DNA from 3 places in the Blautia sp. OF09-25XD genome. Region 2 is predicted to be linked to each of the others. Evidence: riboswitches for the same ligand, from Rfam matches in the RefSeq annotation. Region 2 holds a riboswitch; each other region holds the start of a gene.
What was found. Region 2 has a riboswitch for cyclic di-GMP ahead of DXA93_RS18660 (extracellular solute-binding protein). Riboswitches for the same ligand answer to the same signal wherever they lie in the genome.
Positions count from the first base shown of each region.

Region 1 (8,148 bases), on a different contig from region 2:
TCAGGCACACGCACTCGGCATTCCGGTGTTTATGAAGGAAGACCTTGTCCCTATCATAGGGGATGAAAATATGATTCAGGAAATGCCGGAAGAATTTAATAAAGTGTTAGAGGTACAGAAATCATGGAAGAAGTAATAAATGGAATCCTCATTCGTGAGGTGGAAACAAAGAACATCATGACTAAGTCTAGTCTGCCGGTAGGCGGTTACTCGGTCAATCCCTATGTGGCTGTACACATGCCTGCAAGTATTGCTATGCTTCTTTTATGAAGCGCTTTAGCGGGCACAAGGAGGAATGGGGCACTTTCCTTGATGTGAAGCATTGGCCGGAAATTAAAAATCCGAAGAAATATGCCGGACAGCGGGTGGTCATCGGTTCTGTGACAGATGGCTACAATCCACAGGAGGAGCAATTCGGGAATACCAGAAAACTTCTGGAGCAGCTGAACGGCAGTGACGCAGATATTCTGATCTGCACAAAGTCGGATCTTGTGGTACGGGATATTGATCTGCTGAAGAAGCTTGGACATGTAACCGTTTCATGGTCGATCAACACACTAGATGAAAATTTCAAGAACGATATGGATTCTGCTTCGAGCATTGAGCGCCGTATCTCTGCTATGAAGCAGGTATATGAAGCAGGTATCCGTACAGTCTGTTTCGTATCCCCGGTATTCCCCAGTATCACGGATTTTGAAGCAATCTTTGAGCGGGTAAAGGATCAATGCGATCTGTTCTGGCTCGAAAATCTCAATCTTCGAGGCGGTTTCAAAAAGACAATTATGGATTATATCGCCGGAAAATATCCTGATCTTGTACCACTTTACGACGAGATCTATAACAAGCATAACCGCAGCTACTTTGAAGCACTTGAAGTAAAAGCTGAGAAAATGGCTAAGAAGTATGATTGTGCCTTTGTGGATAATGAAATGCCTTATGGCAGAGTCCCGCAGGGACATCCGGTGATCGTAGATTATTTCTATCATGAGGAAATCCGTGGGACAGAGAATACCGGAAAAAGAAATCGCTAACTTCAAGTTTGCAGGGAAGGTGGCTATCATGGAGATGAAGAGAAATGGATGAGAGGAAAGCGTATTGGTTTGAACAGCCATATATGCCGCAGATGAAAAATATTGCGGTGGCTCCTGTTATTCTGGAAGATGGAAGACTGTCCTTCTGTGTTCCAGGGGATGATGGTCCTCCGTGGTCCGGGGTGTGGAACCTGACTGGAAAGGTTGTTTTGGACGGGGATGATTATTTTGAGTTCCAGTGTGATGATGAAGTGATGCACAGACGGGGTGGAACATATAAATTTCATGCTTTGGATGTTGATACATTCAGCAGGGAAACGTGTCAGTGGATATCACAGGGAAAAGAGATTGCAGACTGCTGTAAAACAACAGAAGAACTGCATGAATGGTACCTGAAACATTGGACTTATAACAGATAGAATGATTATATTTACGAAGGCATCGGTCACCTGGTTGGCTGGTGCTTTTTTCGTGGGGAAATGGAGGTGGCGGGATGTATCCGGTATCGGATGGGTTTCTGAGAGCTGTGAAGAGCAATACAAGAAAATATTACTGGACGGGTACGATCGTTACCAGAGGCGGAATGACGTATGAGTCGGGGCGAAGGAGATTGTGAAGGGTTCCGGGTATATTTCCAGGCAGTGCTGTGGAAGCACGGAAATTGAACTGGGGACGGTGTATGCGGCGGAGATGGGGATCACGCTTCTGAGTGACATTGACAGGTATACGCTGGAGGATGCTCAGGTGACGCTGGTGTTTCATCTGGTGCTGGCGGATGGTTCGGTGGAAGATGTGCCGATGGGAGTTTTTGAGGTCAGTGAGGCGAACCGTCTGGCAAAGTGCCTGGAACTGAAAGCCTATGATTTTATGCTGCGGTTTGATAAGAGTTTCAACGGGTTTGAGACTGTGGGGACTGCTTATGATTTTATTGCTTTGTGCTGTAAGCGGTGTAAAGTGGAGTTTGCGAATAAGAGGGCGGAGATTGATGCCATGCCGAATGGCGGGGTGACGCTTTCTGTTTATACTGAAAATGATATTGAGACCTGTCGGGATGTGCTGTTTTATGTGGCACAGGTTCTGGGAGGTTTCTTTATTATTAACAGGGAGGGAAAGCTGGAACTGAGAAAGTACGGGAAGGATCCTGTGATGAAGGTGGAGCAGAGACACCGGTTTTCTTCCAGCTTTTCGGATTTTATTACCAGATACACGGCAGTGAGTTCCACCAACAAGCAGACGCAGATTGCAGAGTATTATGCTCTGGATCCGGATAATGGGCTGACCATGAACCTGGGTGTGAACCCGCTTCTGCAGTTTGGGTTAAAGGAGACCAGGGAGATGTTGTGCAGCATTCGGATGAATGGTGTGATACCTGTGTGTCTGCTGCAGGGATCAGGGCAGGATGCAGTGAGTTGATCGGCAGGGAGTGCGGCGTGGAGGAATACGTGAAGATCTTCAGGGAGGTGGGGATCTGGATCGAAGACGGAACCATCACGCCGGAGCCGGGTTATGTGATTGTGTATAACTGGGACAAGGCCACACAGCCGAATGACGGGTACAGTGACCATATCGGTTTTGTGGAGGAGGTTTCCGGTGGGAATGATTACTGCTATTGAAGGTAACCGGGGTGAAAAGGTTGACAGAAGGGTGATCCCCCTGGGATGGGGATATATCCGCGGATATGCGGCTCCGCAGTATGAGAAGGCTGTGAAAGGAACCGGCGGGAATCCTGGTACAGGAAAGAAAAGTGTGGAAGCTGTGGCGAAGGAAGTGATTGCCGGAAAGTGGGGGAACGGCGAGGACAGAAAGAAGAGACTGCAGGCTGCAGGGTATGATTATCCGGCAGTGCAGGCGAAGGTGAATGAGCTGGTGAAAAGTAGCAACAAAAAAGAGTGTGGAAACTGTAGCAAAGGAAGTCATTGCCGGAAAGTGGGGAACGGCGGGGACAGAAAGAAGAGACTGCAGGCTGCGGGATATGATTATGGGGCAGTGCAGAGAAAAGTGAATGAGTTGATGAGATAGTAGGAAGCCTGCTGTTGTCTGTGGAGAAATCTGCGGATGATGGCAGGCTTATTTTTTTGTTTGAGGTTTCAAACTTTTATGTGACAAACATAACTGTCTGTGCTATTATAAAAACGATATAAGCGAAAATGACTTTTGCGGAAACGAAAGTATCTTTATATTTTTTTATCCGTATACTTCCTATAATGGGAATGAATACTTGCAAAGTTGATTACTAATATTTTTTCATTATTACAGGTACAATAAGAACATGTAATAGCGGAAATGAGGTATAGTTACTTGCAGATAGAGAAGTATATTGCGGATAAAATAACATTTTTGTGTGAAAAGCGTGATATCAGTAAATATAGATTATCGCAGCTGTCGGGAATTTCCCAGTCATCACTGGGAAGAATCATGGCGCAGGAAAACCTGCCGTCGCTGATTACACTTGAAAAAATATGTGCAGCTTTGGGCGTGACATTATCACAGTTTTTTCAGGAAGGTAATTCAGAGAATCTGACAGAAAAACAGAAAGAAGTTTTAAGGATATGGAACAATCTGAGTACAAATGAGCAGGAAACAGTAATGTCAATGCTGCGTGGACTTCGGAAGTAGGAGAACAGTTCGAGTATATGTATCGGCTGTTCTTCTTTTGTTTTTAGGCGTTAAAACGGTAATGTTTTTCTTGTACATAGTCGAGCATTAGAGTATAATAAAACCAGTTTTTTTTCATATGTTTAAAAGCTATAATAAGAAAAACGGCAAAACAGATGAAAGTCTGCGACGCAAAGCTATAGGGCCTGTAAAATGGTAGCCAGTTGCCACGTTAAAGATGCATTGTCTGCAATGACAATGCTTTTTTCATTTTTGGAGATTAAAAAGAAACTAAAACAGGCAATAATTGGTGGATGCTAAAATATAAAAATGAAGTAGATAAAAACGCAGGTGTAAAGGAAATCGGTTATGTGGAAGAAAATTAAGTCAGCACAGGAACAAAAAAATACATTTAGGATAAAAAAAGAGTTATGGATTCCGGTATTTGTATTGATGATCGGTTTGGTTGTTCTGGTGAATATAGACATTCGTGCGGATAGCAGTCAAAGGGATTTGATAAGGTCAAGAGCTGAATTAAACGCAGTAACGTATGCAGATCATATGAAGGCTGATATCGTGAGGGGAATTGATATTACAAATACTTTTGAACAGATTGTTATTAGTGAAAACGGAAAAATTTCCATGTTCTCGAAAGTTGCAGAGAATATGATGGCAGATTATATCCAGAGTATTCAGATCGCACCAGACGGCGTAGTGACTGAGATTTATCCGGAAGACGGAAATGAGGCTGGAAAGATAGATCTTATTTATGATAAAGAACGAGGAAAGATATCTTGTTATGCCAGAGACAATGATGTGATAACCATGCAGGGACCATTTTCTTTGAAACAGGGTGGAACGGGGATTGCTGTAAGAAATCCGGTGTATGTGGAGCAGAAAAATGGCGAAAGGACATTTTGGGGATTTACAATTGTAATTATTCGTGTACCGGATATATTCGCTGATTCTATAAAGTCACTTACCGATTTTAGCTATGAATATAAGTTGTCTAAAAGTATTGCACCGTGGGATGAAACATACGAAGAAGTGTATGGCTCAGTTGTGGAAATGATTGATCCTGTCACATATACTTTCGAATTAGGTGACAGTCAATGGATTCTGGAAGTGATGCCTGAAAACGGATGGAATAGCAATGAAAAGTTATATAGACTATGGGGCTGCGGTTTACTGATTGTTTTGCTTTTAACTGGATTTGTTTTTATGATTATGTTACTGCACAGGACACAGGAATCGGAAAACACAGTAGTGGAATTAAATAAAAAACTGCAGAAAGCATTGGAGCAGGCGAAAACAGCCAGTGTTGAAAAATCTAATTTTCTGTTTAATATGTCACATGATATACGTACTCCTATGAATGCAGTTATTGGTATGACGTCATTAATAAGACATGATGCAGGAAATAAAGATAAAGTAATAGAGTATGCAGATAAAATAGATATTTCATCCCAGCATCTGTTAGGGATTATTAATGATATTCTGGATATGAGCAAAATTGAGGCAGGAAAAACAGTTTTTAAATACGATGATTTCTCTATTCTGAATTTTATACAGGAAATCAATAATCTATTTCATTCACAGATAGATGAAAAGAAACAGATTCTTACAACAAAGAAAAATATCCGACATGAGTGGGTGAACGGGGATCAGCTTCGCCTGATGCAGATTTTCAGCAACCTGCTTTCTAATGCAGTGAAGTACACGCAGGAAGGTGGAGAAATTCAGTTTCTGGTAGAAGAATGTGAAACAAATTCATCCGTCCATGCAAAGTACCGTTTCTTAGTCAGGGATAATGGAATAGGAATGTCAGCAGATTTCAAAGATAAAATCTTTGATGCTTTTACCCGTGCCGAAAGTTCTGTGACGAATAAGATCCAGGGAACCGGTCTTGGAATGGCTATTACCAGAAATCTGGTTGAAGCAATGGGAGGTACCATTGATTTGGAGAGTGAACTGGGACAGGGAAGTTGTTTTGAGGTTTTCATAGAGCTGAGAATTGCAGAGGATAGAACAGTTGCTCTGGCGGCACAAGAAAAAACAGATGAGCAGGATGGTAATATTCTGCAGGGAATGAGGTTCCTGTGTGCAGAGGATAATGAGCTGAATGCTGAGATCCTGACGGAACTGTTAAAGACTGAAGGTGCAGAATGTACCATCTGTGAAAATGGTGAAGAGGTTTTGAAAGCATTTGAACAGTCTGCTCCGGGGGATTATGACATGATCCTGATGGATGTGCAGATGCCTGTTATGAATGGTTATGAGGCAACAAAGGCAATCCGCAGAAGCTCCCATGAACTGGCAAAGAAGATTCCGATCATTGCCATGACCGCCAATGCATTCTCAGAGGATATCCAGCATTCTCTGGCAGCCGGTATGAATGCTCATGTTTCAAAACCAGTTGAGATGAAGGTACTGGAAAAGACAATCAGAAGTATAAAATCCGGCGGGGAGGCACCGAAGTGCAGGTTATTGAAGAGTGATAAATGGATTTGATGCGGCAGTGCAATTTTATGAAATCAGGAGGTTGACAGGAAGATGTATAGAGAAATATATTTGCCAGACAGGCAGACAGGAGATTTAATATGATTTCGAGAGCAAAGAAATATGTGGCAGTGTTACTGGTTTTTGTATGCGTGTGTATGATATTTTCTCCCCAGACTGCATATGCAGCCGAGGACAGTTCGCAGCATGAAACTGTCAAAGTCGGTTTCTTTGCCATGGATGGTTATCACATGATGGATGAAGAGGGGAACCGTAGCGGTTATGGCTATGATTTCCTTCGGTTGATGGCTCGTTATTGGGATGTAGATTACGAATATGTCGGATACGATCAGAGCTGGGATGATATGCAGCAGATGCTTGAAGATGGCGAGATTGACATGGTAACATCTGCCCGCAAAACACCGGACAGAGAAGAAAAGTTTGATTTTTCACGTCCGATCGGAACCAATTATGGGATGCTGACCGTCCGCAGTGACAACAGCACGATTGTGGACGGCGATTACAGCACTTACAACGGTATGCGTGTGGCGCTTTTGAACGGAAACACCCGGAATGAAGAGTTTGCGGATTTTGCAGACAACAAAGGATTTACATATGTTCCATCTTATTTTGATACGACCGCAGAGATGGAGGAAGCCCTTCAGAGCGAAAAAGTTGATGCGATTGTTACCAGTTCTCTGAGAAAAACAAACAATGAGCGAATCGTGGATAAATTTGGCAGCAGCGATTTCTATGTCATTGTTAAAAAGGGCAATACAGAATTGCTGAATGAGATCAATTATGCGATCGATCAGATGAATGCGGTTGAGGGGGACTGGAAAACGACGCTTTACAATAAAAATTATGAAAGCATAGAAACTAAAAATCTGGAATATACGGAGCAAGAAAAAAGTATTATTGCACAATATTCCAAGGACAACCCGCTTCATGTTCTGTGTGATCCGACCCGTTATCCATATTCTTATAATGAAAATGGTGAGATGAAGGGTATTATCCCGGATTACTTCCGGAAAATTGCAGACTATGCCGGGATTTCCTATGAGTTTCTTACACCTGCTACCAGAGATGAGTATATTGCTTATCAGAAAAATACGGAAACCACAGATATGAGTATCGATGCACGCCTGGAAACAGATAACTATGCTGAGACGAAAAAATGGGGGCTTACTGCACCTTTCATTACAATGCAGCTGGCAAGGGTGACACGGCGTGACTTTGATGGAAAAATCAATGTTGTTACTACGGTTGACCAGACAGCATCAAATTCCATTGAAGATGCAATGGCACCAGGCGCAGAAAAACTGATGTGCAGTACCCGACAGGAAATGATGGAGGCTGTCCGTAAGGGAAAAGCCGATGCTGCCTTCGTCTACTATTACATGGCACAGGCGTTTGTGAATAGTGACACCACAGGCACCCTGACATATACTTTGCTGGAACAGCCTACATACACCTACCGCATGGTAATATCATCAACAGAGAATCATGCACTGGCTGGCATCCTGACGAAAGCAATGTATGCCATGCCCCAAAATCTTGTCGAAGATATAGCAGCACGGTATACCACATACAAAGCAGCAGATCTGACATTTGTTGACTGGATCCGTCTGCATCCTGTTGTTACTGTTTGGGTTCTTCTTATTTTCGGATGGCTGCTGACTACTATGGCTGTGATAGCAATGCGTCTCAGTGCAAGAAAAAAAAACTCAGAAGGCAGCCCAGGAGACGGCTGAGAAAATGGCGGAACTGGCAGAGCATGCGCAGGCTGCAAACAAGGCAAAAACAGCATTTCTGTCACATATGTCCCATGATATGAGAACACCGATGAATGCAATCATGGGATTTACCGGTATTGCAATGAAAAAAAATCCTTCAGACGAAGTGAAAAATTGTCTGGAAAAGATTGATGAAAGTTCAGAGTATTTACTGTCGCTGATCAATGATGTATTAGATCTGACTCGCGTGGAAAGTGGAAAAGTGAAATACAATCCGGTACCGGCAG
Region 1 is NZ_QUMG01000028.1:12,662-20,809, forward strand. It holds gene DXA93_RS16880 (radical SAM mobile pair protein A) at 1-136, shown strand, start outside; partial or broken gene DXA93_RS16885 (radical SAM mobile pair protein B) at 124-1,031, shown strand; gene DXA93_RS16890 (hypothetical protein) at 1,076-1,450, shown strand; partial or broken gene DXA93_RS16895 (hypothetical protein) at 1,525-2,375, shown strand; gene DXA93_RS18065 (CHAP domain-containing protein) at 2,441-2,644, shown strand; gene DXA93_RS16900 (hypothetical protein) at 2,628-3,050, shown strand; gene DXA93_RS16905 (helix-turn-helix domain-containing protein) at 3,330-3,647, shown strand; cyclic di-GMP riboswitch class I at 3,783-3,858, shown strand; gene DXA93_RS16910 (ATP-binding protein) at 3,996-6,137, shown strand; gene DXA93_RS18785 (transporter substrate-binding domain-containing protein) at 6,227-7,879, shown strand; gene DXA93_RS18790 (ATP-binding protein) at 7,884-8,148, shown strand, end outside.
Region 1: linked by a shared signal. The riboswitch ahead of DXA93_RS16910 (ATP-binding protein) and the one ahead of DXA93_RS18660 (extracellular solute-binding protein) in region 2 are both predicted to bind cyclic di-GMP.

Region 2 (8,148 bases):
TGCGGCAAAAGGGAAAAAAATCGCGGTGATCGGACCGCATGCCGGGTATGCCAGAAAAATGTTTGGTGGATACACACATATGTGTATGATGGAGTCTACCTATGCGATTGCCAATTCTATTGCAGGTGTAAGCGGAGTTGTACAGGCAGATGCAGATGAGATTATTACGGTTCCGGGAACCAATATTCAGTCTGATGAGACAGAGCAGTTTGATCAGATCCTGAAAAGACAGAAACCGCAATGCAGAAATCTGTATGAAGAATTCCAAATCCGCTTTCCGGAAAGTGAGATTTTATATGCATATGGCTATCCGATTGCAGGAAACGACGAAAGTCATTTTGAAGAAGCGCTGCAGGCAGCAAAGCAGGCAGACATTGTGATACTGACGCTTGGCGGTAAGCACGGAACGTGTTCCATGGCATCAATGGGAGAAGGAATTGACAGTACTGATATTAACCTTCCAAAATGTCAGGATGCATTTATTCGCAAGGCTGCGCAGCTTGGAAAACCATTGGTTGGCGTTCACTTTGATGGAAGACCGATTTCCAGTGATGCTGCAGAGGAATATTTAGATGCTATTCTGGAAGCATGGAGTCCATCAGAAACAGGAGCAGAAGCAGTAGTTGATATTTTAACCGGAATATATAATCCGGGAGGAAAACTTCCGGTTACCGTTGCTTATGGAGTGGGACAGCTTCCGGTTTATTACAATCATCCATATGGTTCCTCCTGGGATCAGAGCGGCAGTATCGGTTTTGCCAATTATGTGAATATGCCGCACAGACCGAGATATTATTTTGGATACGGACTGTCGTATACAACATTTACATATTCGGATTTACATATCTCGATGGGAAATGAAAAGGCAGCAGATACGGTTCAGATCTCCTGCGCTGTTGAGAACACGGGAAGCTGTGAAGGAGATGAGGTTGTCCAGCTTTATTTACGAGATGAATATGCCAGCCTGACAAGACCAGTAAAAGAACTGGCAGGTTTTAAGCGCATTCACCTGCGAAAGGGCGAAAAGAAAACGGTATGCTTTGAGGTGAAAACGGATCAAATGGCTTTTCTGGACATTGATATGCACTGGAAAGTGGAAAAAGGACGATATGCAGTAGAGGTCGGAAGTTCTTCAGAAGATATTCGTTTAAGAGGAAGCTACTGTGTGAAAGAAAATAAATGGGTTGCGGGAAGAAATAGAGCGTTTTGGGCAAGTGCCGCAGCGAAATAAAAAGAACAGAACCGGATGCCATTTTATACAAAGCGGCATTCGGTTCTGTTCTTGCGGTATTCCCGTGGGGAGCAGTTCATTTTTTCACGGAAACATTTTCCGAAATAGGACTGCTGGCTGAAGCCGGTCTGCAGGACGATCTGTCTGATGGGAAGTGTGGTTTCTGTTATCTCCGTGATTTGTTTTCTATGTTTTGGCAATATCTTAATAATTTCTGCAGATATTTTCATATTATTTTTTCGATATAATAAGTATACTTGCTGTAAAAAGGATTGTAAAGGTAGTCTAAATGGACAATAATAGTTTATCACATACAACGTGGAATTGTAAGTACCATATGAACCAGAGCAGGAAAACCTGCCGTCGCTGATCACACTTGAAAAAATATGTGTAGCTTTGGGCGTGACATTATCGCAGTTTTTTCGAGAAGATAATTCAGAGAATCTGACAGAAAAACAGAAAGAAGTTCTAGGGATATGGAATGATCTGAGTACAAATGAGCAGGAAACAGTAATGTCAATGCTGCGTGGACTTCGGAAGTAAGAGAACAGTTCGAGTATATGTATCGGCTGTTCTTTTTTTGTTTTTGAACGTTAAAATGTTAATTTTTTTCTTGTGTATAGTAGAACACTAAAGTATAATAAAATCAGTTTTTTACATAAGATTAAAGCTATAATAAGGAAATTGGCAAACCAGATGAAAGTCTGGGACGCAAAGCTACAGGGCCTTTAAAATGGCAGCCAGTTGCATAAAATGAGGTGCACTGTCTGTCTGACGGTGCTTTTTTACGGTGTTATTTCATAGACGTAACAATAATGATTTTATCAGGAAAGAATGAGGAAAATAAAAGTATGAAAAAGGCAAAACGTTGTCTGATAGCAGTGGTGTCAGGTGTACTTGTAGCATCTGCTGTCTTGTCTGGATGTGGACAGTCAAAGAAAGAAGTATCTATAAATGATGATCATCTTACCGTTTATCTGTGGGAAAATCGTTTGATGAAAAATATTGCACCCTATATCCATGAACAGTTTCCAGATCAGGATATTGAATTTATTATAGGTAACAATGATACCGATTTATACAGTTATTTTAAAGAACATGATGAATTACCGGATATTATAACAGTACGTCGATTTTCTGGAACAGATGCACAGGACTTACAGCCTTATCTTATGGATTTTGCTTCTTATGATGTTGTTTCCAAGTATTATTCTTATGCGGTGCAATATTATAAGAATGCGGAGGATGAAATCCAGTGGCTGCCAATCTGTGGTATTCCGCAGACGATCATTGCCAACAAAACACTGTTTGATCAGTATGGCGTAAAGATTCCAGAAAATTATGAGGAATATGTACAGGCATGTCAGCAGTTTTATGATAATGGCATAAAACCGTATTCCATGGATCTTGGTGAAGACTGGTCTAATAATGAAATCATCCAGGCTGCAGCAATCGGTGAGTTTACAAGCTGGATGGTATTGAATGGCGAAACGGTGCAGAGACTGCAGCGGATGAAGTAAAGTTTGATGATGTATTATGGAAACGTATTTTTTCAGAAACCAGTCAGTTTCTTAAGGACTCGCATTTTGGTAAAGAAGATATCAATATTGATATCAATACAGGAACCCAGATGTTTGTCGAAGGAAAATCAGCAATGTTTCATGGACATCCGACGGTTATGCAGCAGCTGCAGAAACAGATGGATGCGGAGCTGATCCGTATTCCTTACTTTTCACAGACATCGGATGAATCCTATGTGTACATGACTCCGTCCTTAAACATTGCATTTAACAAAAACCTGGAAAAAGACCGGGAGAAACTGGATACTGCGCTGGATGTGCTGGATTGTATGATTTCAGAAGAGGGGCAAAAGCTGATTGCGGATGGAAGCGGTGTTATTTCATTGAATACAGATGTTCCAACCATGATGCAGGATGTGCCTGGACTGGAAGAGGAAATTAATAATAATGCTGTTTATATCCGATATTCCGCCCAAAAATCATTTGATGCAAGTCTTGAGGCTGTTCACGGATTACTGTCAGGGGAAATGGATGAAATACAGGCTTATGATACTTTTCGCAGTGTAATGAATCGTAAAGATCCAGAAGAAAAAGCAACGGTGAATTTTGAAAATGAATATTCCATTTCACTGAACGATAGAAATGGCCGTGATGCAGCATCTTCCATTTTAACTACGATCAGAGAAGAAAATGATGCACAGCTGGCTCTGGCACCATATTATTATTTCACTTCTTCTATGTACAAAGGAGAATGCACCAGCAGCCGGGTTGGCATGATGACAGCGAAGAGTTCAGATACACCATTATATGTTGCAAAAATCAATGGTAAACAGGTTTATGAACTCGTGGAAAATTATCTTGCTGATGCTGATGAGAATTTTTACGTAACCAATAAATACGAATTACCAATTGCATCCGGTATGAAAATGATCGTCAATCAAGAGGAAAGTGGATTTTCGTTAAAGGACTTAACAGTTAATGATAAGAAAATAGACAAAGAAAAGGAATACTCGATTCTTCTTACAGACACCACAATGTCTGTTTTGAAAAAAATAAATCTGAAATGTGAGATTGAGCAGCTTAAAGATACAACATTATCAAGTGCATGGACCGAAGCAATGTCAAATGGACAGCAGCCGTCAGCACCGGAAGACTATATAGAGGTTGAACAGTAAAAGTGGAGATAGAACAAAAGGTAAACAAAAGAAAAAAAATAACAAGGCTGTTGCTTATACTACTTATGATTCTTTTAAGCTTAGTTTGTATCAAGTATCTTATAAGTAAGTCTAATAAGTATATCAGCGAAAATGGAAAAAGCAGTATGGGAGCTGTTGTTGAACAGATACAGCAGACCTATGATCTTCAGGTGAGTGGATACTACAGCCAGCTGCAGTTGGTTGAGGAATTCTTACTTCATGAGAGGGAACTGTCTCTTGAAACGGATACGAACAAAAATTTCTTTGAAGCATGGGAAAAAGAATCGGAAAGTACTCTTATATTCCTTCAGGAAAATGGTCAGGCAATATCAGCAGGTGGAACAAAAATGCGGATTGATATGCCAAGTAAACTTCTGCTGGACTTAAAGAACGGATACAATATTGGAAAACTGGTGCGTCTTGATTATGATCAGAAGAAAAAAGACGGTTATCTGGTTGCGATTCCATGTCAGGAATACACGATCAATGGAGAAACTTATACGGCAATTGGAACTGTGTATGATCATTCGAAACTGGATTCCATGTTAAAATTGAAAGGTTATCATGGAAAAGCATATTTGTTCATGCTGGATCATGACGGAAATATTACGTATACGAACCAGAGTGGAGATAAATACCTGCGTAATTATTCTTTGTTAAAACATTTAAAAGGGGAACAGGCTATTACAGAAGAAGAGGCTGATTTGTTCAAAAAGAAGTTTGATAACAGAGAATCCGGAGTTGCACTTTTGGGAAAACAGAACCCCTATTATCTGGGGTATTGCCCGATAGAAAGCAACAACACCATTTTGGTGTGCATTGTGGCCAAGGGAGTTGTGGACAATGTGCTGATGGATTACCAGAAAACGGTGTTGTTTACAACAATACTCATGGCAGGTTTTATACTTTTACTTTTTGCCGGATTATTCTACAGTATTTCCAGACTTAGTCTTGCAGATCAAAAAGCAGAATATGAAAAAAGAAATAATGAACTTCATTTACAAACAATGAAGGAAATGGAAGTAGTCAATCAAAAACTGAAAAAGGCAAAGAACGTTGCAACAGAGGCTTTACAGACAGCTGAAAATGCAAATAAGGCGAAAACGGATTTCCTGTCTAATATGTCACATGATATTCGCACACCTATGAATGCAATCATTGGTATCACATCTTTGATCAGACATGAAGCAGGTAATAAAGCAAAAGTTATAGAGTATGCAGATAAAATAGATATTTCATCGCAGCATCTGTTGGGAATTATCAATGACGTTCTGGATATGAGCAAGATTGAGGCGGGAAAAACAGTATTCAAGTATTCTGACTTTTCTATTCTGGATCTTGTACAGGAACTTGACACTATATTTCATACTCAAATATATGAAAAGCAGCAGACCCTTACAATCATAAAAGAAAATATTCAACATGAGTGGGTGAATGGGGATCAGGTTCACCTGATACAGATTTTCAGCAACCTGCTTTCCAATGCAGTGAAGTATACCCAGGAAGGTGGGGAAATTCAGTTCTTTGTAGAAGAATGTGAGACAAAGTCATCTGTCTATGCAAAGTACCGTTTCTTAGTTAGCGATAATGGTATGGGAATGTCGGCAGATTTCAAGGATACAATTTTTGATGCGTTTACCCGTGCGGAAAGTTCCCTTACAAATAAAATACAGGGAACCGGACTTGGAATGGCGATTACTAAGAATCTGGTTGAGGCAATGGGAGGTACCATTGATGTGGAGAGTGAATTGGGACAGGGAAGCTGTTTTGAGGTTCTCATGGATCTGAAAATTGCAGAGGATAGAACAGTTGCTCTGGTGACACAAGAAGAAACAGATGAGCAGGATGGTAATATCCTGCAGGGAATGAAATTCCTGTGTGCAGAGGATAATGAGTTGAACGCAGAGATCCTGACGGAACTGTTAAAGATAGCAGGTGCGGAATGTACCATCTGTGAAAATGGTGAAGAGATTTTGAAGGCATTTGAGCAGTCTGCTCCAGGTGATTATGACATGATCCTGATGGATGTGCAGATGCCTGTTATGAATGGCTATGAGGCGACGAGGGCAATCCGCAGAAGTTCCCATGAACTGGCAAAGACGATACCGATCATTGCCATGACTGCCAATGCATTCTCAGAGGACATTCAGCATTCTCTGGCAGCCGGTATGAATGCACATGTTTCAAAACCGGTTGAGATGAAGGTACTGGAAAAGACGATTAGAAGCATAAAATCCGGCGGGGGGGGGGTACCGAACCGCAGGTCACGGAACAGTGACAAATGGAAAGTAACCGGACATAAAAGAATCGAAAAGGATAGTTAGGGATAGATAGAAAATGAAAGGAAAAAGAGTGATTGCAGGCATTCTGCTTGCAGGGATTTTAGCAGTCACCCTGGCGGGGTGTAAAAACACAGATAACACGAAAGAAAAAACCGAAAAGCCTGTTATTACCCTCGGCAGCGACAGCTATCCACCATACAATTATCTGAATGAGGATGGTGTACCGACGGGAATCGATGTAGAACTGGCTGCGGAAGCTTTCAAAAGAATGGGATATCAGGTGGAGGTTGTCCAGATCAACTGGGAGAAGAAAAAAGAACTGGTGGAGAGCGGAGAGATTGACTGTATCATGGGCTGCTTTTCCATGGAAGGACGCCTTGACGATTACCGCTGGGCGGGACCATATATAGCAAGCCGGCAGGTGGTCGCTGTAAATGAGAATAGTGATATCTATAAACTGAGTGACCTGGAGGGAAAGAACCTGGCTGTTCAGTCCACGACCAAACCGGAAGGTATCTTTCTGAACCGGACGGATGAGAGAATCCCAAAGCTGGGCAATCTGATCAGCCTGGGACACAGGGAGCTGATCTATACATTTCTGGGAAAAGGATATGTAGATGCAGTCGCTGCGCATGAGGAATCTGTTGTCCAGTATATGAAGGATTATGACGTAAGCTTTCGAATCCTGGAAGAACCTTTGATGATCACCGGGATAGGTGTTGCTTTTGCAAAGATGATGACAGAGGAATCTGTGAGCAGATGAGCCAGACTCTGGAAGAAATGCGGCAGGATGGCACATCCCTGAAAATTATTGAAAAATATCTGGATGATCCCCAGAAGTATCTGGAGGTGGATGATCTTGGATATTAAGAGAATGAAAAGAGAAAAACGAATCCAGCTGATCGGTGGTCTGATTGGAATCTGTGTGGCAGCAGTCTCTCTGTTTTATTTCTTTCATGCGGAGAAAGCGGAAGCAGAGAAAAGAATGGTAGAGATTGTAAATTATGTCAAAGTGCAGTGTTCCACCTACACCCATTATAATGAATCTTCGGAATCCAAAAGTCTTCTCCGTGCCATTGAAAGTGCCAGACAGATGAGTACGAATATCGATATGGAAATAGAAAACGGCGGTCAGCTAAGCGGGATTTCCTGAAGGAAAACCTGCAGACTCTATGGGTGGATGGTATCATTGTACTGGATGCAGAAGGAAAGACGGACTGTGAATACAGCATGGATGAGTCTCTGGCTAATGAGATTACGGAGTATCTGCAAAAAGAAATTATCATGGATTTTGCCGGATATGAAGAAAGAAGCTATTCGGAACGGTTTACCAGGGAAGATGGATCCTTTATTGACATTGCAGCCTGCGCCAGAAAAGATGCACCGGGTATCGTTGCAATCTATTATTACACATCTCCTGAATTTGCCAGAAACTATACGCTGACGATACAGGGGCTTTTAAATGGTTATAGTATCCAGAAAGATGGAACGATTATCGTTGCAGACGACGGAATCGTTGTTGCCAGCAATAATGAGAGCCTGTTGGGACAGAATACAGCCGACAACGAAGTTGTTCAGGCAATGAAAAAGCATACAGACAGTCAGCATATCTATCATTTTAGGAAGGAAGGAATTGGATGTTATGGAATCATGCTGAAACAGCGTGATTATTATATCTACGCATATCTTCCGGATACGGAAGTGTTTTGTAATCTTCCATTAAGTGTTATAGGTGTTATTTTTCTTTATTTTCTGATGTCCGGCATATTCTGGTTCTGGACATACAGAACCAATCTGGCGTACCGGAAACAAGAATTTGAAAAAGATGAAAAATATAAAGCAGAACTTCTGACAGCAGCAAAAAAGGCAGAAGCCGCCAATGAGGCAAAAACAGAATTCCTTCATCGTATGAGCCACGA
Region 2 is NZ_QUMG01000020.1:46,449-54,596, forward strand. It holds gene DXA93_RS14775 (glycoside hydrolase family 3 N-terminal domain-containing protein) at 1-1,231, shown strand, start outside; gene DXA93_RS21015 (helix-turn-helix domain-containing protein) at 1,255-1,461, opposite strand; cyclic di-GMP riboswitch class I at 1,908-1,983, shown strand; gene DXA93_RS18660 (extracellular solute-binding protein) at 2,083-2,751, shown strand; gene DXA93_RS18665 (5'-nucleotidase C-terminal domain-containing protein) at 2,994-3,926, shown strand; gene DXA93_RS14795 (ATP-binding protein) at 4,073-6,271, shown strand; partial or broken gene DXA93_RS14800 (substrate-binding periplasmic protein) at 6,285-7,099, shown strand; partial or broken gene DXA93_RS14805 (ATP-binding protein) at 7,083-8,148, shown strand, end outside.

Region 3 (8,148 bases), on a different contig from region 2:
GTATTCTACATAATAAGCATAAATCTCCAGAATGCGTGCGGCATCCTCTATTTTTGCATCTCTGACAGTAATTGTACTCATAATAAATTCCTCCTCTGACCGTACTGCTTGCGTTTTCTGAACTTTATCTTATCACTCCGCTGAAAAATGGACAACATGATTTCCAGATTTCCTTTTTTTCTAAATTTTTCTGTGCTCTTTGCTTTCTTTCCTGTATAATAAAAGAAACAAGACGGATCACTATTTTTCTTCTTAATGAAAGAAAGGAACGTGCCTATGAAAATTTTAAATCTCGAAAACGAAAACCGGAAATTCACCAAGTCCATCGAAAATTTCCACGTCATGGAATATCTCCAGGATTCCAGCGTCTCGCCGATGACTGCCATGGAGGAGTATTACATGAGCAAAATGAATGTGCGCCGCCGCCAGGTTGTCATTGAACTGGACAAGGAGCACTCCGCGATTATCCAGTCCGGTGCGATGCAGTGGATGGGCGGCCATGTACAGGCGACCGCCGGAATCAAAGGGATCGGCGACCTGTTCGGAAAGGCCATCAAAGGCGCCATGACAAAGGAATCTGCCGTAAAACCGGAGTACGTCGGCGACGGATATCTCGTGCTGGAACCGACCTACAAATACATCATTCTTGTGGATGTCGAGAAATGGGGCTCCTCCGGAATGACGATTGAGGACGGCATGTTCCTCGCCTGCGACGGCAGAGTCAAAACCAAACTGACCGCCCGCAAGAGCATTTCCTCCGCTGTCCTCGGCGGCGAAGGCTTCTTCAATCTGAGCCTCGTCGGCAGAGGCGCCGTTGCCCTCGAAAGCAACGTACCTGAGGACGAGCTGATCGAAGTCGAACTCGAAAACGACGAACTGAAAATCGATGGAAACCTCGCCGTCTGCTGGTCCTCCAACCTTGATTTCACCGTAGAGCGCTCCACCGGAACCCTCGTCGGCTCCGCCGTCAGCGGTGAAGGCCTCGTCAACGTCTACCGCGGAACCGGCCGCGTCCTCATGAGCCCGGTCGCCCCGACAGATTCCCTGCCGACTGCAACCAACACGACCCAGGCGAACCCCGCTGTGAAGAACAACCTTCCGCCGGAAAATTAAATTCGAATCCTCTCCGCCCCTATGCCTAATACGCATAGAAAAAAGTCAAATTAAACCTCGTTTTTGATTGACACTTTCTTCAAAACATGTTAGCGTAAAATACGCATTTATCTTTACATTCTTAAGAAAAACCATACGATAAAATACATGTTCTGGAGAAAATGATGAATAGAATAAACTGGACTGAACTGAAACCGCAGATTCAGCAGGTCGGGCGATTAAGTCTGCCTGCGATTCTTACACAGATTACTACGATTGCGATGCAATACATTGATTCCGCGATGGTCGGCGCGCTTGGGGCGAATGCTTCGGCGGCGATCGGACTGGTTTCGTCGACGACGTGGCTCCTCAGCGGTACGATTTATGCGGTTTCAGCCGGTTTTTCTGTTCAGGTAGCGCATCAGATCGGGGGAAATCATGACAAGAAGGCAAGGGATGTTGTGCGGCATGGCATCGCGTCCGCGCTTGTTGTGTCGGCTGTTTTGTGCCTGATCGGGCTTCTGATCAGTCATCCGCTGCCGGGGTGGCTCGGCGGTGCGCAGGAGATCCGGCGGAATGCCACGCTCTATTTTATGATGTTTGCCATCATGCTTCCGTTTTCCCAGCTCAACTCGCTGATGTCGTCCTTCCTGCAGTGCAGCGGTGATATGGTGACGCCCAGTATTTTAAATGCCGTCATGTGCGTGCTCGATATCATTTTCAATGCTCTTTTGATTCCGGTTTTCGGTGTCATGGGTGCCGGTATGGGAACGATGCTGGCCTGCGCCGTCATCAGCCTCACGGGTGCCTGGTTCTGTTGTGTCCGCAATCCGCGGCTGCGTCTCCGCCGGAAGGAAAAAACGGTTTTTGATACGAAAATTCTGAAAACTGCATTCAAAATCGGTGTGCCGGTTGCCGTACAGGAAATCGCGATGAACAGCGCCATGGTTGCTGCCACCATGCTGATTGCCCCGCTCGGCTCCATTGCGATTGCGGCCAATTCGTTCGCCGTCACCGCCGAAGGCCTCTGCTACATGCCAGGCTACGGCATCGGTTCCGCCGCGACAACGCTCGTCGGCAGAAGCTACGGCGCCGGAAATTACAAGCTGGCGAAACGCTACGGAAATATCTGCATTGCCATGGGCGCAGTCCTGATGGCCATCACTGGAGGTCTGATGATGATCTTCTGTCCGTTCGTCTTTAGCATTCTGACTCCTGACCCGCAGGTGCGCTCGTTTGCCGCCGAGGTACTCCGCATCGAACTGCTCGCCGAGCCGTTTTTCGGCGCTTCCATCGTTGCCGCCGGAGCCCTCCGCGGAACAGGCGATACGTTTGTGCCAAGCCTTCTGAACCTTGGCAGCATCTGGGTCATCCGCCTCGGTCTCGCGGTGCTTCTCATCACCCCGCTCGGCCTGCGCGGCATGTGGATCGCCATGGCTATCGAGCTCTGCATCCGCGGATTGCTGCTGCTCTACCGCCAGCATACATCGAAATATTATAAACTGCCCGCAGCCTGACTTGGCGGCAGCGTATAGAAAAAGCGCTTATTTGAGATTTCATTCCCGCCTCAAATAAGCGCTTTCTATTTTACCTTATCCCTTGTTTCAATTCACAGTCGGTATTTTCACGGAGTCTGACATGTCGAAAATAGTTCGACTGTGACTTGCCTCATGTCTGTGGAGGATACCGATTTCTCTCCGCCCGCCACTGCCGTTATGTTTCTTTTAACAATTCATCCCACCACTTTAGAAGCGGGGGACTTCTTGTCTACTGGTATTAAAACTGAATCACTTCCGGCTCATCCGTAAAGGAGCTGATCATTGCCGTTGCGTTCTGGAAATTTTAAACGTCTCAACCTCCACAACCCGCTCTTTCCCTCTCGTTCCCCAGATCATCAGATGGACCTTATATTCCACCGAATCCCGTGCATAAAAGAATGGCTCCTCGCGCAGCAATGATGCGCGTTTTCCTTCGGCTTCCAGTATCTTTTTCCGTTTCATTGCCTGCTCCTGGATTTTTCGGATCTGGGTTCCTTCTTCGCCGGTGAAGCGTCGTTTCGGATAATTCTGTGCTTCGCGGGCCAGTTTTTTTTCCAGTAAATCCACGACTTTCGCGTGGCGGCTCGTATGCAGCAGTTTTGCGATCTGTTTTGCGAGGAGTTTTCCCTGCCATTTTTCATAAAGTGCAAGATACCACAGCAGCACTTTATCGCCTGCCTCCGATGCCAGTTTTTTCATCTCCGTAATTGCCTCTTCCGTCGCTTCCCACCACGGGCATGACGGTACGAGATACTGATCCGGCACGGCCGGGTAGCAGCAGAAATTGAGCGGCGGGAAATTGGCCAGCGATGCCAGACGCATTTCTTCCTCGGTGCAGAACGCCTCGCCGAGGTATTCCAGCTTGTCCCGCAGGATCGCAATACGGAACTCAATCTGCCGCAGATACTCGTATCCGTCCACCCAGAAATGACCCGTTTTTCCGTAATCAAACAGATGCACTTCCAGTGAAAGGCGGCTGAAAAACAGCGTGCACACCGTCTCTCCCTGCCGCACGATCAGAACGTACTGCTCCCCGTCTTTTTCCAGTGCAGCATCTATTTCTCCCTCGTATTCCTTCTGATACGTTCCCGTCAGCTCCGCGTCATGAAAAACGAGAAAGCTCTCTGCCGCATCGTTCATCAGATAGACAAGCCAGATCTCCTTTTCTCCTCCACCGTACCGCTCACCCGGAAGCAGCAGCTCGAACTGCCCCTGCGAAAGAAGCACATCCAGCCTTTCCAGTTCCTCGGTCCATGTGATATTTTCTGCAATTTCCATTCCGTGATTCTCCCCTGTTTTCTTTTACTTCCTATGATACACCATAAAAAGGCTCCACTGCAATCCAAAGCAGTAGAGCCCCTTCTCCAAATTTTTCTGTTATTAATCCGTCCCGTTATCCGGCGCATGCCGTCCGCACTTTCTCGTCCAGCGTCGTCTGAATCTCTTTTAAATTCACCGGTTTCGGAATATACCCGCGTCATGCCCGCATCCGCGCACCGCTTGCGGTCCGTTGCAAAGGTATTTGCTGTCATCGCAAAAATCGGAACATCATTGTCCTCACGCACACTGTTTCGAATTTTTTTCGTCGCCTCGATGCCATCCATCACCGGCATCTGCATATCCATGAAGATCGCAAAATAGCTTCCCGGATCCGACGCTTCAAACTGATCCACGGCCTTGGAACCATTCTCCGCCCAGTCCACGACAAGGCCGAAGCTTCCAAGCAGCTCCGTCGCAACCTCTGCATTCAGTGCATTATCCTCCGCAAGCAGAACAGCAGCACACCTGCAATCAGTGCCACCAGATACAGCTGGTGGTCAAACAGATACGCCATGATGGTCGGTGTCTCCACGTTCATGCTCGTAAATGCGGTGATCGCCGGATGGCGGGAAAATGCAAACTCCTCCTCTCGTATTTTCTTTTCGCAGGCAATAAAAAAGCACCATAGATTCTCCTACCGTGCATTTGAGTCATTTCTCCCTATTTATTTTATAAGAAATGTTCCATATTTACGCAGCTGGCTGCCATTTTACAGGCCTTGTAGCTTTGCGTCACAGCCTTTCGACTGCTTTGCCGAGATTCTTTTTTTATTTTAATTCATTGCTGTAAGACTCTCTTCTCCTTTCCCATCGGAATATGATATAATGACCTCTGGATTTTGGCAGATTACTGTTTTTAACATTGGAGGTGTACGATGAAATACAGACTCATGACAGAAAACGATTTAGAATATGTTGTCGAAAAAAATAATGAATACTACAACAATGTCGAAGGCTGCTGCTGGACCTATGAAAAGCCTATAAGAGAATTTATCAGGTACTCACAATGGAAAATTCCTGAAGTAAACTGCGGAATCGCAAGTATGTGTTTCGTCTTGAAAAAGCAGCAAAAATATAGTATAATATTTTTGTTTCTGACCTGGCTGAAACATTTATAATTCTTGTTTCTGTAGCTCAGCAGGATAGAGCGTCCCCCTCCTAAGAGAAAGCCGAGGCATTCCCCAAAGGGAAAAAATGAAAAACAACTTTCAGTTCGAATCTATTCTGAAAAATGCCAATGGTGACAACAAAGCATTCCCCAAATTGGGGAGCGTTCTAATGTTACCAAATCGAAAAAATCTGTAGATTGACAACTCGAAATAGAGTTGATAATCTTATATATGGCCGAAGGGAAAAATCCCAGAAACCCAGTAAAATCAAGGTTTGCGGCATGTGTCGTCATAGCTCAGCTGGATAGAGCACTCGCCTCCTAAGCGAGGGGTCGGAGGTTCAAATCCTCTTGGCGACGGGCTTCAAAGCGTTCGAAAATGTTAGCTGGATTAGCTGACAACGAACGCTTTTGTTATTTTCTAATCACGTTCTTCAATTCTATTAGCTACAGCTAATGGTCAAACAGCAATGTCTGTTTGGAACTTTACTATCTATAAAAGTTCCAGGCAGGCATTTTTTATTTCCTGAATCCTGGAGGAAAGGAGTCAAGATGACTGAACCAAACAAGTGAAAAGTCTGTTATTGAGAGGGTATGGGGAGATCCCCATCAAGATAAAACCCATAGGTTGACGGGAGGCAAAATGGCAATACTGTTAAACATGGGTGGATCTTGCTCTTATTTGTATCCCTCTATATAACGAAACGCTCAGAGGCTGTTTTACAGTGAGGGAAAAGAAAAAATATCAAAAAATTGATAATTAATGGTGAACTTGTGATAGAATGGAAAAAAGAGAAAAGCATAAAGGATGTAGTTGTGGAGAATATTTGTTATGATTAGAAAGTTGCTGAACGGAGATATCGATAGAGTCGCTGACATATGGTTAAAGACAAATCTGAAAGCACATTATTTTATTTCCAATCAATACTGGAAAAGTAATTATGAATTAGTAAAAGAAATGCTGTCACAATCCGAAGTCTATGTGTTTGAAGCAGATAAAATGATACAAGGATTTGTAGGACTAAATGATGAATATATCGAAGGTATTTTTGTCTCCGATGAAATGCAGTCATGTGGCATAGGTAAGCTTTTATTAGATTATATTAAGGATAAAAAAGTTAGCTTACGATTAAATGTATACCAGAAGAATGCCAGAGCAATTTCTTTTTACCAAAGAGAAGGATTCATTATTCAATGTGAAGATTTGGATGAAGATACTGGTGAAAAAGAGTACACTATGCTATGGAAACGAAAATAGAAATCGGAATTTGGAGAATTAGACGTTATGAGGAGCGTAAAAATATGAATGCTGACTTCAGAATAGACGGAAAAGTAATAGAAACAAAAAGGCTCATTCTTAGATCATTCAAACAAACAGATTTGGAGGATTTCTATGAGTATGCATCTGTCGAAGGTGTTGGGGAGATGGCAGGATGGAAACATCATGAAAATATTGCTGAATCTCAAAGTATTATGAATTCCTTTATCAGTGAGGATAAAGTATTTGCAATCTGCTTAAAGAAAAACAATAAAGTAATCGGTACTGTTGGCATAGAAAAATATGGGTTAGAAGATGCTTTGACAGAATTCAAGGATTATTACGGCAGAGAATTAGGATATGTTTTGAGTAAAGATTATTGGGGAAAAGGACTTATGCCCGAAGCCGTAAATGCAGTTAAAGATTATTTATTTGGCGAATTGGATTATGATTTTCTGATTTGTGGTTACTATGATTTCAATGAACAATCAAAACGAGTTCAGACAAAATGTGGCTTCAAACCATATCGTTCATTGGTCATGACAACGCAAATGGAGACAAAAGAACAAGGTACATTGATGTTGTTGCTGAATTCCAAGAAGAATATTAAATTAGTTTTTTCACATCCGGAAACCTTAATCTCCGAAAATTGGTAAAATCCAGTTTGTTGAACTGAATCCGAAAAGCATTAGGGCGCAGAGGAGATAGAATCCTTTGCGTAAAAGACTAACGAACATATTTAATGAAACATCGGAACCATCTTCTTTTTGTTGTCTACCTATAATAACGATTGGAGTAATCGATTATAGACACTGCAATCAAAAAAATCTGAAAATATATTTATCAACATTACATAAAAGTGTGTAGATGCACGGAAATGGGGAGTGTAACGATGGAGATTAAAAGAGACGCTTACCTACAGCAGCTGATCGAGCGAAAAGATAATGGAATGATAAAGGTGATTACCGGCATTCGTAGATGTGGCAAATCCTTTTTGCTGTTTACCATCTTTAAGAGATACTTACTGGAGAACGGCGTTGATGTTGATCATATTATTGAAATTGCATTGGATGGTATTGAGAACGAGGAATTAAGAGATCCCAAGGTATGCTTCAAGTACATCAAGGATGCCATGAAAGACGACGGGAAGTATTATCTCCTTTTGGATGAAGTGCAGTTCATGCCACGATTTGAGAAAGTGCTGAACAGCCTGCTCCGCATGAGCAATATTGATGTGTATGTCACCGGAAGTAATTCCAAGTTCCTATCCAGCGACATTGTGACCGAATTCCGTGGCAGAGGTGATGAGATTAGAATCTACCCTCTCTCCTTTGCAGAGTTTTATTCTGTCTATGACGGCGATTATGATGATGCATGGGATGACTACATGATCTACGGAGGATTGCCGCAGATCGTAAGTTTCCAGAGCGAACGACAGAAAGCGGACTATCTGAAGAACATCTTTGCAAATGTCTATCTGAAGGATGTTATTGAAAAAAATAAGATTCAGAACGTGGATGAGATTGGGATTCTGGTTGATGTGCTTGCATCTGCAATCGGCGCACCGACCAACCCTTCAAAGATTGCCAATACCTTTGCCAGTGAGCGCCAGATGACTTATGCTAATAAAACCATCTCCAAGCATATCGACTATTTGACAGATGCCTTTTTGATTTCCAAGGCAAGCCGATACGATATTAAGGGCAGAAAGTATATCGGTGCAAATCTGAAATACTACTTTACGGATCTGGGACTAAGAAATGCACGTTTGAATTTCAGACAGCAGGAGCCTACTCATATCATGGAGAACATTGTTTATAACGAGCTGTTGAT
Region 3 is NZ_QUMG01000002.1:56,388-64,535, reverse strand. It holds gene DXA93_RS19285 (GNAT family N-acetyltransferase) at 1-81, opposite strand, end outside; gene DXA93_RS02280 (AIM24 family protein) at 277-1,113, shown strand; gene DXA93_RS02275 (MATE family efflux transporter) at 1,278-2,609, shown strand; gene DXA93_RS02270 (DUF3878 family protein) at 2,910-3,857, opposite strand; gene DXA93_RS20445 (response regulator) at 3,770-4,357, opposite strand; cyclic di-GMP riboswitch class I at 4,640-4,715, opposite strand; gene DXA93_RS02260 (hypothetical protein) at 4,825-5,067, shown strand; tRNA gene DXA93_RS02255 (tRNA-Arg) at 5,344-5,417, shown strand; gene DXA93_RS02245 (GNAT family N-acetyltransferase) at 5,890-6,315, shown strand; gene DXA93_RS02240 (GNAT family N-acetyltransferase) at 6,300-6,971, shown strand; gene DXA93_RS02235 (ATP-binding protein) at 7,208-8,148, shown strand, end outside.
Region 3: linked by a shared signal. The riboswitch ahead of DXA93_RS20445 (response regulator) and the one ahead of DXA93_RS18660 (extracellular solute-binding protein) in region 2 are both predicted to bind cyclic di-GMP.